Regions from separate parts of the Rhodosalinus sp. 5P4 genome, predicted to be linked through region 2. Evidence: riboswitches for the same ligand, from Rfam matches in the RefSeq annotation. Region 2 holds a riboswitch; the other holds the start of a gene.
What was found. Region 2 has a riboswitch for thiamine pyrophosphate ahead of thiB (thiamine ABC transporter substrate binding subunit). Riboswitches for the same ligand answer to the same signal wherever they lie in the genome.
Positions count from the first base shown of each region.

Region 1: it holds a riboswitch for thiamine pyrophosphate, as region 2 does, so the genes downstream of both, AB6A69_RS05005 (YkoF family thiamine/hydroxymethylpyrimidine-binding protein) here and thiB (thiamine ABC transporter substrate binding subunit) in region 2, are expected to answer to the same signal.

Region 1 is NZ_JBGFSJ010000002.1:417,749-422,154, reverse strand. Features, by position in the region: gene AB6A69_RS05010 (FAD-dependent oxidoreductase) at 1-1,484, opposite strand, end outside; TPP riboswitch at 1,743-1,854, shown strand; gene AB6A69_RS05005 (YkoF family thiamine/hydroxymethylpyrimidine-binding protein) at 1,845-2,453, shown strand; gene AB6A69_RS05000 (ECF transporter S component) at 2,514-3,098, shown strand; gene AB6A69_RS04995 (ABC transporter ATP-binding protein) at 3,091-4,406, shown strand, end outside.
Region 2 is NZ_JBGFSJ010000008.1:82,494-86,899, forward strand. Features, by position in the region: gene AB6A69_RS14800 (AEC family transporter) at 1-565, opposite strand, end outside; gene aroC (chorismate synthase) at 571-1,674, opposite strand; TPP riboswitch at 1,769-1,877, shown strand; gene thiB (thiamine ABC transporter substrate binding subunit) at 1,935-2,915, shown strand; gene AB6A69_RS14815 (thiamine/thiamine pyrophosphate ABC transporter permease ThiP) at 2,891-4,406, shown strand, end outside.

The DNA.
Region 1 (4,406 bases), on a different contig from region 2:
AATTTCGACATGCTCGACATGTCCATCACGATCACGTCCTCGCGCGCCGCGCGATGCTCCTCGGCGTGCCAGTCCCACCAGTTCTGGCGGAACCAGCTCAGCCGCTCGATCTTCGCCTGCGCGGGTGATGGCGCGAACCAGTCGGGCTGTTCCCAGCCGTTTCCTTCGGTGAAATACGCGCCCGCCGCCGCCAGCCGGTCGTAAAGCACCGACCGCTTGAGGTTCCGCCCGGTTTTCGGGGCCTCGTTGTGGAAATGCTGGCCGAACAGCTTGCCCAGAAGTTCGGTCGTCCGGTCGCGGCGGAAGGCGGGCGTCGCGTGGTGCCGGGTGAAGCGATTGACGTTGATGCCGGTCACGTCGATCGGCGGCACGCCCTCGACGATCCAGTGCGCGAGCGCCCGGCCCGTGCCCGCCCCGTTCAGGATGCCCAGGGAGTTCATGCCGCAGGCCACCCAGCAGTTGCGAAGCTCCGGCGTTTCGCCCACCAGCGGCGCGTTGTCCGGGGTGAAGCTTTCCGGCCCGCAGAAGAGCTTGCGCACGCCCACGTCCAACGCGCCGGGCACGCGGCTGTAGGCAAGTTCGAGCCAGGGGCCGACCCGGTCCCAGTCCGGCTCGATCTCGCCGAAGGCGAAGGTCTCCGGGATACCCTCGACCTTCCAGGGCGCGGCGCCGGGCTCGAACAGGCCCAGCATCAGGCCGCCCACTTCCTCGCGGTAATAGGTGTAGGTCTTCGGATCCTCCAGCACCGGCAGGTCGCGCGGCAGCCCCTCGATCTTGTCGGTGATGAGATAGTAATGCTCGGCGGCCTGAAGCGGCAGCGTGATGCCGGCCTTCGCGCCCAGTTGCCGCGACCACATGCCCGCGCAGATCACCACGTGATCGGCGCTGATCTCGTGCCCGTCCGCCATGCGCACCCCCACGGCACGGTCCCCCCGCACGACGATGTCGGTGACGGCGGTCGTCTCGAAGATCCGCGCGCCACCCATCTGCGCGCCCTTGGCGAGCGACATCGTCACGTCCACCGGGTTCGCGCGCCCGTCCTCGGCGATGTAGAAGCCGGCCAGCACGTCGCTCACGTCCCCGACCGGGAAGAGCTCCTGCACCTCGCGGGGCGAGATCTCGACCATGTCGATCCCGTGCCTGCGCATGAAGGGCGCGACGCGGCGCATCTCGTGCACGCGCTCCTCGTTGCTGGCGACCTGCAGGTATCCCACCGCGCGAAAGCCGGTGGGCACGCCCGTCTCTTCCTCGAGCCGGGCGTAGAGGTCGCGGCCGTGGGTGTAGATCTCGCATTCCGCCTCGGACTTGAGCAGCCCCGCGACGACCAGCCCCGCGGCGTGCCATGTCGTGCCCGATGTCAGGCGGTCACGCTCCAGCACCACCACGTCCGACACGCCGAGCTTCGTGAGGTGATAGGCGGTGTTGCAGCCGATGGAGCCGCCCCCGACGATCACGACGCCTGCGTGCGATGGCAAGTCGGACATGGTTGCTCCTCTTTCCCCAGGCTGCGCATCCGCGTTCGAAGCGGCGACACGGCAAAGCATTCTTGGATGCGCGCGGCGGCGCAACCCCCCTTCGCCCCGCGGCCCGCGCGCGGTGCGCCCCGTGGAAACGCGGTCGGCACGGCCCCTGCTCCGGCCGGCGCCGCAAACGTGGCCGCCCGGATCCTTCCGCCCGGGACCGCTGGATAAACGGTCGGCCCGATATTCGGGCTTGAAGCTTACCCGGAAGAGGATAGTTTCGCGTATGCACAGGGGAGCTCCGCGATGCCGGGGCTGAGATGCAGGGCGCAGGCCCTCGGACCCTTCAGCTGATCTGGGTAATGCCAGCGGAGCGAGGTGACCATGTTTTCCGGCGCACAGGTGTCATTGTATCCGATGTCCGACGATTTCGTCGGCATCATTCTCGGCGCGCTCGGGGCGCTCGATCCCTGGCGCGATCGGCTCCGGCTCGAGACCGACGACCTGTCGACCCTGATGGTCGGTCCGCCGGAGATCCTCTTTCCCGCGATGCGCGACCTCTTCGTGGCGGCCGCCGCGTCCGGCGCGCACACGACGATGCACGCCACGATCTCGCGCGGCTGTCCCGGAGAGCCCGACGACCCGATCTGCACCCCCGTCGCCGGGCCGCCCCCGGAGATGGACCTGCCCACGCGCATCGCCACCTGCCGCGAGGCGGTGGCCGCCGCGCCTGAAAGCACGCAGACGGTGGCGGCGCAGCTGTCGCTCTATCCGCTGGGCATCGGCCATCATATGGACGAGATCTACGGCTGCATCGCGTTCCTCAAAAGCTCGGGCACCTTCGACAGGTCGAAGAAATTCTGCACCGCGCTGCGCGGCGACGCAGGCCCCGTCTTCGAGACGCTGAACCAGGCCTTCACCGGCTTCGGGTCGGCGGCCGGGCATCTCGCGCTCGACGTGACCGTATCGGCGAATTCGCCAAGCGACCGCTGACCCTGCCGCCCGCGCGCGGCCGGCATCCCTTCGAAATCTTGTCCAAAAAAGGAGGCCGACATGGCTGAACAATCCGTCTGGACCATGCGCGAAACCCTGATCATCGCCGTTCTCGGCACCGTCTTCGGCGTGCTTTACCTGGGCTGGGTCCAGGTCTGGCTGGTCCTGCAGGCGATCTTCGGGGCCGTGACGATGGACGTGGTCATGGGCTTCTGGTTCATCGTCTCGATCATCGCGGCGGCGATCATCCGAAAGCCGGGGGTCGCGCTTGTCTCCGAAGTCATGGCCGCCGCCGTTCAGGTGCTTCTGGGCAGCCCGGCGGGGCTCTTGCTGCTGCTCACGGGCCTCGTGCAAGGCGCGGGGGCGGAAGCGGTCTTCGCGGCGACGCGCTGGCGGCGCTATTCCCTGCCGGTCCTGATGGCCGCGGGCATGGGGGCCGCCGTGTTCTCGTTCGTCTACACATGGATCCGGTTCGACTACGCAAGCCTGGCGCCCGGGCTGCTCGTCGCCATGTTCGTGCTTCGGCTGGCTTCGGGCGCCTTGCTGGGCGGCCTTCTGGGGCATGTCGTCGTCAAGGCGCTCTACCGCACGGGCGTCCTGTCGGGCCTCGCCATTGACCGGGACACCCGCGCCGCGAATGCCTGACGCGCTGGCCTACGAACGCGTCGCGCTGCGCTATCCCGGCGCGGCGTCCGACGCGGTCGGGCCCGTCTCGTTCTGCGTGCGACGTGGCGAACGGGTGCTTCTGCTCGGCCCGTCCGGCGCGGGAAAATCCTCGCTTCTGCACGCCGCGACCGGGCTTCTGCCCGAAGCGATCGACGGCATCCGCAGGGGCGAGATCCGCGTCGAGGGGCAGCCGGCGGACGCGCGGCGCCCGGCGGGCTGGGCCGATACCTGCGGCTATCTCTTTCAGGACGCCGCGCAGACGCTGGCCGGATTCACCGTGCGCGACGAGGTGGCCTTCGCCCTTGAGAACAGGGCGGTCGAGGCCGCGGATATCCCGGGGCTGGTCGCGAGAGCGATGGCCCGCGCCGGGCTGCCGACAGACTGGGCGGGACGGCGGATTTCCAACCTCTCCGGCGGGGAGCGTCAACTGGTGGCGCTTGCCGCGCTTCTCGCGCAGGACGCCGCGATCACGCTTGCCGACGAGCCCGCGGCAAGCCTCGCCCCCCAGGCGGCGCGGCGCATGACGGAGCTCGTTCTGGCGCGCGGCCGCACGGCCCTCGTGGTGGAGCACAAGCCGGGGCCGATCCTCGACCGGATCGACCGCTGCCTCGCGCTCGGCCGCGACGGCCGCATCATCGCCGAGGGCCCGCCCGCGGAGGTGCTTGTCGCGCAGGGCCCGGCGCTGGCCGACAACGGGATCGCCCTGCCGCTCGGCATCCGCTTGCACCTCGCCATGCCGGAGATCTTCGCCCCGGCAGCCGACCTGACCGACAGCCTGCGCGGCCTGGCGCCCGGACGCCGCCGCACGGAGGCCCTGCGCGCCGCCGTCCTGGCCGATCCGGTGCCGCCCGGCGAAACGCTCGTCGCGCTCCGGAACGCGGATTGCGCCCCGGCCTTCGGTCCCGTGGTGCTGCGGGACATCACGTTATCCCTGCGCGCCGGAGAGGTCCTCGCGATCCTGGGGGCCAATGGGGCCGGCAAATCCACGCTTGCCGCCTGCCTCGCAGGGCTGCTGCCCCCGCACGCGGGCCAACGGACCGGCCCGCCCGGCGCGGTGGCGTTCCAGAACCCCGAGGCGCATTTCAGCCGCGAGTCCGTTGCCGCCGAGATCACGGCGGCAACGGACTCTGCGACGGCCTCCGACATCCTGGCCCGTTGGGGCCTGACCCGCGTGGCGGGCCAGCACCCCTTCACCCTTTCGCAGGGTCAGAAACGGCGGCTGGCGCTGGCGCTTCTGACCGAAACCGGCCGCTGGCCGGTCCTGATCCTCGACGAGCCGACGGGCGG
Region 2 (4,406 bases):
CCGAGAGCCCGGCCAGAGATACCGCTAGCCCTGCGAGCAGCCCCAGCACCATGGGCCGCCGCACCACGCCCCAGATGAGGGCCTTCAGCCGCGGCCAGATGCTGCCGACATGCGAGGGGCGCGAGCCTTCCAGCAACAACAGCGTGAGGGGAATGAGCACGAAATTCTCGACCACGAGGTTCATCGCGAGGATGAGCCCCGCGTCCTCCGGCAGCAGCAGCAGCATCAGCGGGTAGCCCACATAGCCCGAGTTCGGACAGCTCGACCCCATCACCGCGATGGCCTTGCGCGCCGGGCCTGTGCCGCGCAGCGTGTGCCAGGTCCAGGCCAGCGCGATGGTGGCCAGCCCGCCCGCGAGAAAGACCGCCATGTAGTTGGGGCTCACGCTTTCGGTGAGCTTGCGGCCCGCCACCGCAGAAAAGAGCAGCGCGGGCAGCGCCACGTTCATCACGAAAAGGCCCAGAACGCGCATGTCCTCGGGACGGAAGGCCCCGAAGCGCACCGAGCCGTATCCGAGCCCCACCAGCGCGAAGATGGGAAAGGTGATCGCCAGGATGTCGAGCACGGGGTCTAGCCGATCGGCCCCCGCGCGCCGCCGGTCTGCGCACGGTCGAGAAGCAGGTGATCGAGCAGGACGCAGGCCATCATCGCCTCGCCCACCGGCACCGCGCGGATGCCGACGCAGGGATCGTGGCGGCCCTTGGTGACGATCTCGGTCGCCTCGCCCGAGAGGGTGACGGTGCGCCGCGGCGTCAGGATCGACGAGGTGGGCTTCACCGCGAAGCGCACCACGACCTCCTGCCCGGTGGAGATGCCGCCCAGCACCCCGCCCGCGTGGTTGGAGGAATAGACCGGCTCGCCGTCATTGCCCATGAATATCTCGTCGGCGTTCTGGCTGCCGGTCAGTTCGGCCGCCGCCATGCCCTCGCCGATCTCCACGCCCTTCACGGCGTTGATGCTCATCATCGCGGCGGCGAGATCGGTGTCGAGCTTGCCGTAGACCGGTGCGCCGAGGCCGGGCGGCACGCCCGACGCGACCACCTCGATCACGGCGCCCGCGCTGTCGCCGGACTTGCGCAGAGCGTCGAGATAGGCGGCCCAGTCCTCGGCGGCTTGCGGGTCGGGGCACCAGAAGGGGTTCCCGTCGATCACCGCCGCGTCGAAGCGCGCGCGGTCGATGGCGTGCGGGCCGATGCGAGTCATGTAGCCCCGGATTTCCAGGCCCGGCGCCAGCGCGGCCAGCGCGGCGCGCGCCACGCCGCCGGCGGCGACCCGCGCCGCCGTCTCCCGCGCGGAGGAGCGCCCGCCGCCACGATAGTCGCGGATGCCGTATTTCTGCCAGTAGGCGATGTCGGCATGGCCGGGGCGGAAGGTCTTGGCGATCTCGGAATAGTCCTTGGAGCGCTGGTCGGCGTTGCGGATCAGAAGCTGGATCGGGGTGCCGGTGCTCTGCCCCTCGAAGACGCCCGACAGGATCTCCACCGCGTCGGGCTCCCGGCGCTGGGTCACGTACCGGCTTTGTCCCGGCTTGCGCCGGTCGAGCCAGAGCTGGAGCGCGGCCTCGTCGAGCGCGACGCCGGGCGGGCAGCCGTCCACCACGGCACCGAGGGCGGGGCCGTGGCTTTCGCCCCAGGTGGTCACGCGAAAGACGTGGCCGAAGCTGTTCAGGCTCATGCGAGATGGTCCTCCTGACTGGGCGGTCTAGCCCGCGCACCCCCTCCTCTCAAGCGGTTTCGCCTTGAAGGGCCAAGGGCGGCGGTCTAACGTCGCGCTCACCTCGGGGTGGCCCGCACGCGCGCGGGCCTGAGATGCCGGACGGCGAACCCGTTGAACCTGAACCGGTTAGGACCGGCGGAGGGAAGGGACAGGACCAACGGGGCAGATCGCCCGCCTCCCCTGACTTGCTCCGCCCGTCGCAAGAAAGGAGCAAGACGATGCGCGCTTCGATGATTGCCACGGGTCTCGTCGCCGCCGCCACGGGCGCGGCGGGCCAGACCCCCGAACTCACCGTCTACACCTATGACAGCTTCGTCTCCGACTGGGGCCCCGGCCCGCAGATCGAGACAGCCTTCGAGGAGGTTTGCGGCTGCGACCTGCGCTTCGTGGGCGCGGGCGACGGCGCCGCGCTCCTGTCCCGGCTGCGGCTCGAGGGCGAGAGGACGCAGGCCGACGTGGTGCTTGGACTCGACACGAACCTGACCTATGCCGCCCGCGAGACGGGACTTTTCGCCGAGCACGGGATCGCGGCGGAATTCGACCTTCCGGTGGCGTGGGACGACCCGCATTTCCTGCCCTTCGACTGGGGCTATTTCGCCTTCGTCCACGAGGCGGGCCTCGACGCGCCGACCTCCTTCCGCGCGCTGGCGGAAAGCGATCTCGACATCCTGATCCAGGATCCGCGCTCCTCCACGCCCGGCCTCGGGCTGCTGATGTGGGTGAAGGCGGCCTATGGCGACGAGGCGGGCACGATCTGGGAAGGGCTCTCCGACAACGTGGTCACCGTCACGCCCGGCTGGTCGGAGGCCTACGGGCTCTTCCTCGACGGCGAGGCGGACATGGTCCTCTCCTACACCACCTCTCCGGCCTATCACCTGATCGCCGAGGACGATCCCTCCAAGGCCGCCGCGCCCTTCGAGGAGGGGCACTACATGCAGGTCGAGGTGGCGGGCATGCTCGCCGGCACCGAGCAGCCCGACCTCGCCCGGCAGTTCCTCGAGTTCATGACCGGTCCCGGCTTCCAGTCCGTGATCCCGACCACGAACTGGATGTACCCGGCGGTCATCCCGCCCGAGGGTCTGCCCGAGGGCTTCGAGACGCTGATCGCGCCCGAGACGGCCCTTCTGCTGCCGCCGGCGGAGGCCGCGGCGCTTCGCGGCCCGGCGCTCGAGGAATGGCGCGCGGCGCTGGCGCGCTAGGCGCGCCGCCCTGGGCGGCGGCGGGCGCGGCGCTTTTCGTCGCCGCGCTCGTCCTCGCCCCCGTGATCGCGGTGATCTGGACCGCGGGCGCGGCGGGGCGGCTCGGCCCGGGCGACTGGGCCGCGGTGCGTTTCTCGCTCACCCAGGCCGCGCTCTCGGCGCTTCTGTCGGCCGCGCTCGCCGTGCCCGTGGCGCGGGCGCTGGCGCGCCGCCGGTTCCCGGGGCGCGGCGCGCTCGTCACGCTGCTGGGCGCGCCCTTCATCCTGCCCGTCGTCGTGGCCGTCTTCGGGCTTCTCGCCGTGTTCGGGCGCAACGGCATCGCCAGCAACCTGCTGGACCTCGCGGGGCAGGAGCCGCTGTCGATCTACGGCCTGCACGGCGTGGTGCTCGCCCATGTCTTCTTCAACCTGCCGCTGGCCACGCGGCTTCTGCTTCAGGGCTGGCTCGCCATCCCGGGCGAGCGGTTCCGCCTCGCCGCCGCGCTCGCCCTGCCGCCGAGGACTGTGTTCCGCCTGCTCGAGCTTCCCATGCTGGTGCGCGTGCTGCCCGGCGCGGCGGTGGTGATCTTCGTCATCTGCCTGTCCAGCTTCGCCGTGGTGCTGATCCTCGGGGGCGGGCCGGCGGCCACCACCGTGGAACTCGCCATCTACCAGGCGTTCCGCTTCGAGTTCGATCTCGGCAAGGCCGCGGCCCTCGCGCTCGTCCAGCTGGCGCTCGCGGGCGGCGCGGCGATGCTTGCCGCGCGCCTCGCCCTGCCGCCGGCCATGGGCGCCGGGCTGGACCGGGTGGTGCCGCGCTGGGACGCCGACCGCCCGGGTCTGCGGGTGCAGGACGCGCTGTGGATCGGGGCTGCCGCCGGTTTCCTGCTTGTGCCGCTCGCCATGATCGTGATCGACGGGGTGCCGGGGCTGGCGCGGCTGCCGGGCAGCGTGTGGACGGCCGCGGGGCGCTCTGTCGCCGTCGCGCTCGTCTCCACCGCGCTCGCCATCGCGCTCGCCCTCGCGCTGGCGAGCCGGCGGGGCGAGCTGCTGGCGGTGCTCGCCATCGCCGTCTCGCCGCTCGTGCTCGGGACCGGCCTTTTCCTGATCCTCCGACCCGTGGCCGCGCCGGGCGACGTGGCGCTTCCGGTGACCGCCCTCGTCAACGCGCTGATGGCGCTGCCCTTCGCGCTCCGCGCGATCCGCCCCGAGCTCGAGGCGGTGCGGGCCGATTACGGCCGCCTCTGCCTGTCGCTCGGCCTGACCGGGCGGCGGTTCTGGACGCGGGTCGCGCTGCCTCGGCTGCGCCGCCCGCTCGGTTTCGCGGCGGGGCTCGCCGCGGCGCTCTCCATGGGGGATCTCGGCGTGATCGCGCTCTTCGCCGACCCGGAGCGCGCGACGCTGCCCTTGCAGATGTATCGGCTCATGGGGGCCTACCGCACGTCGGACGCGGCCGGCGCCGCGCTTCTTTTGCTGCTGCTCAGCCTCGCGCTCTTCTGGGCCTTCGACCGCG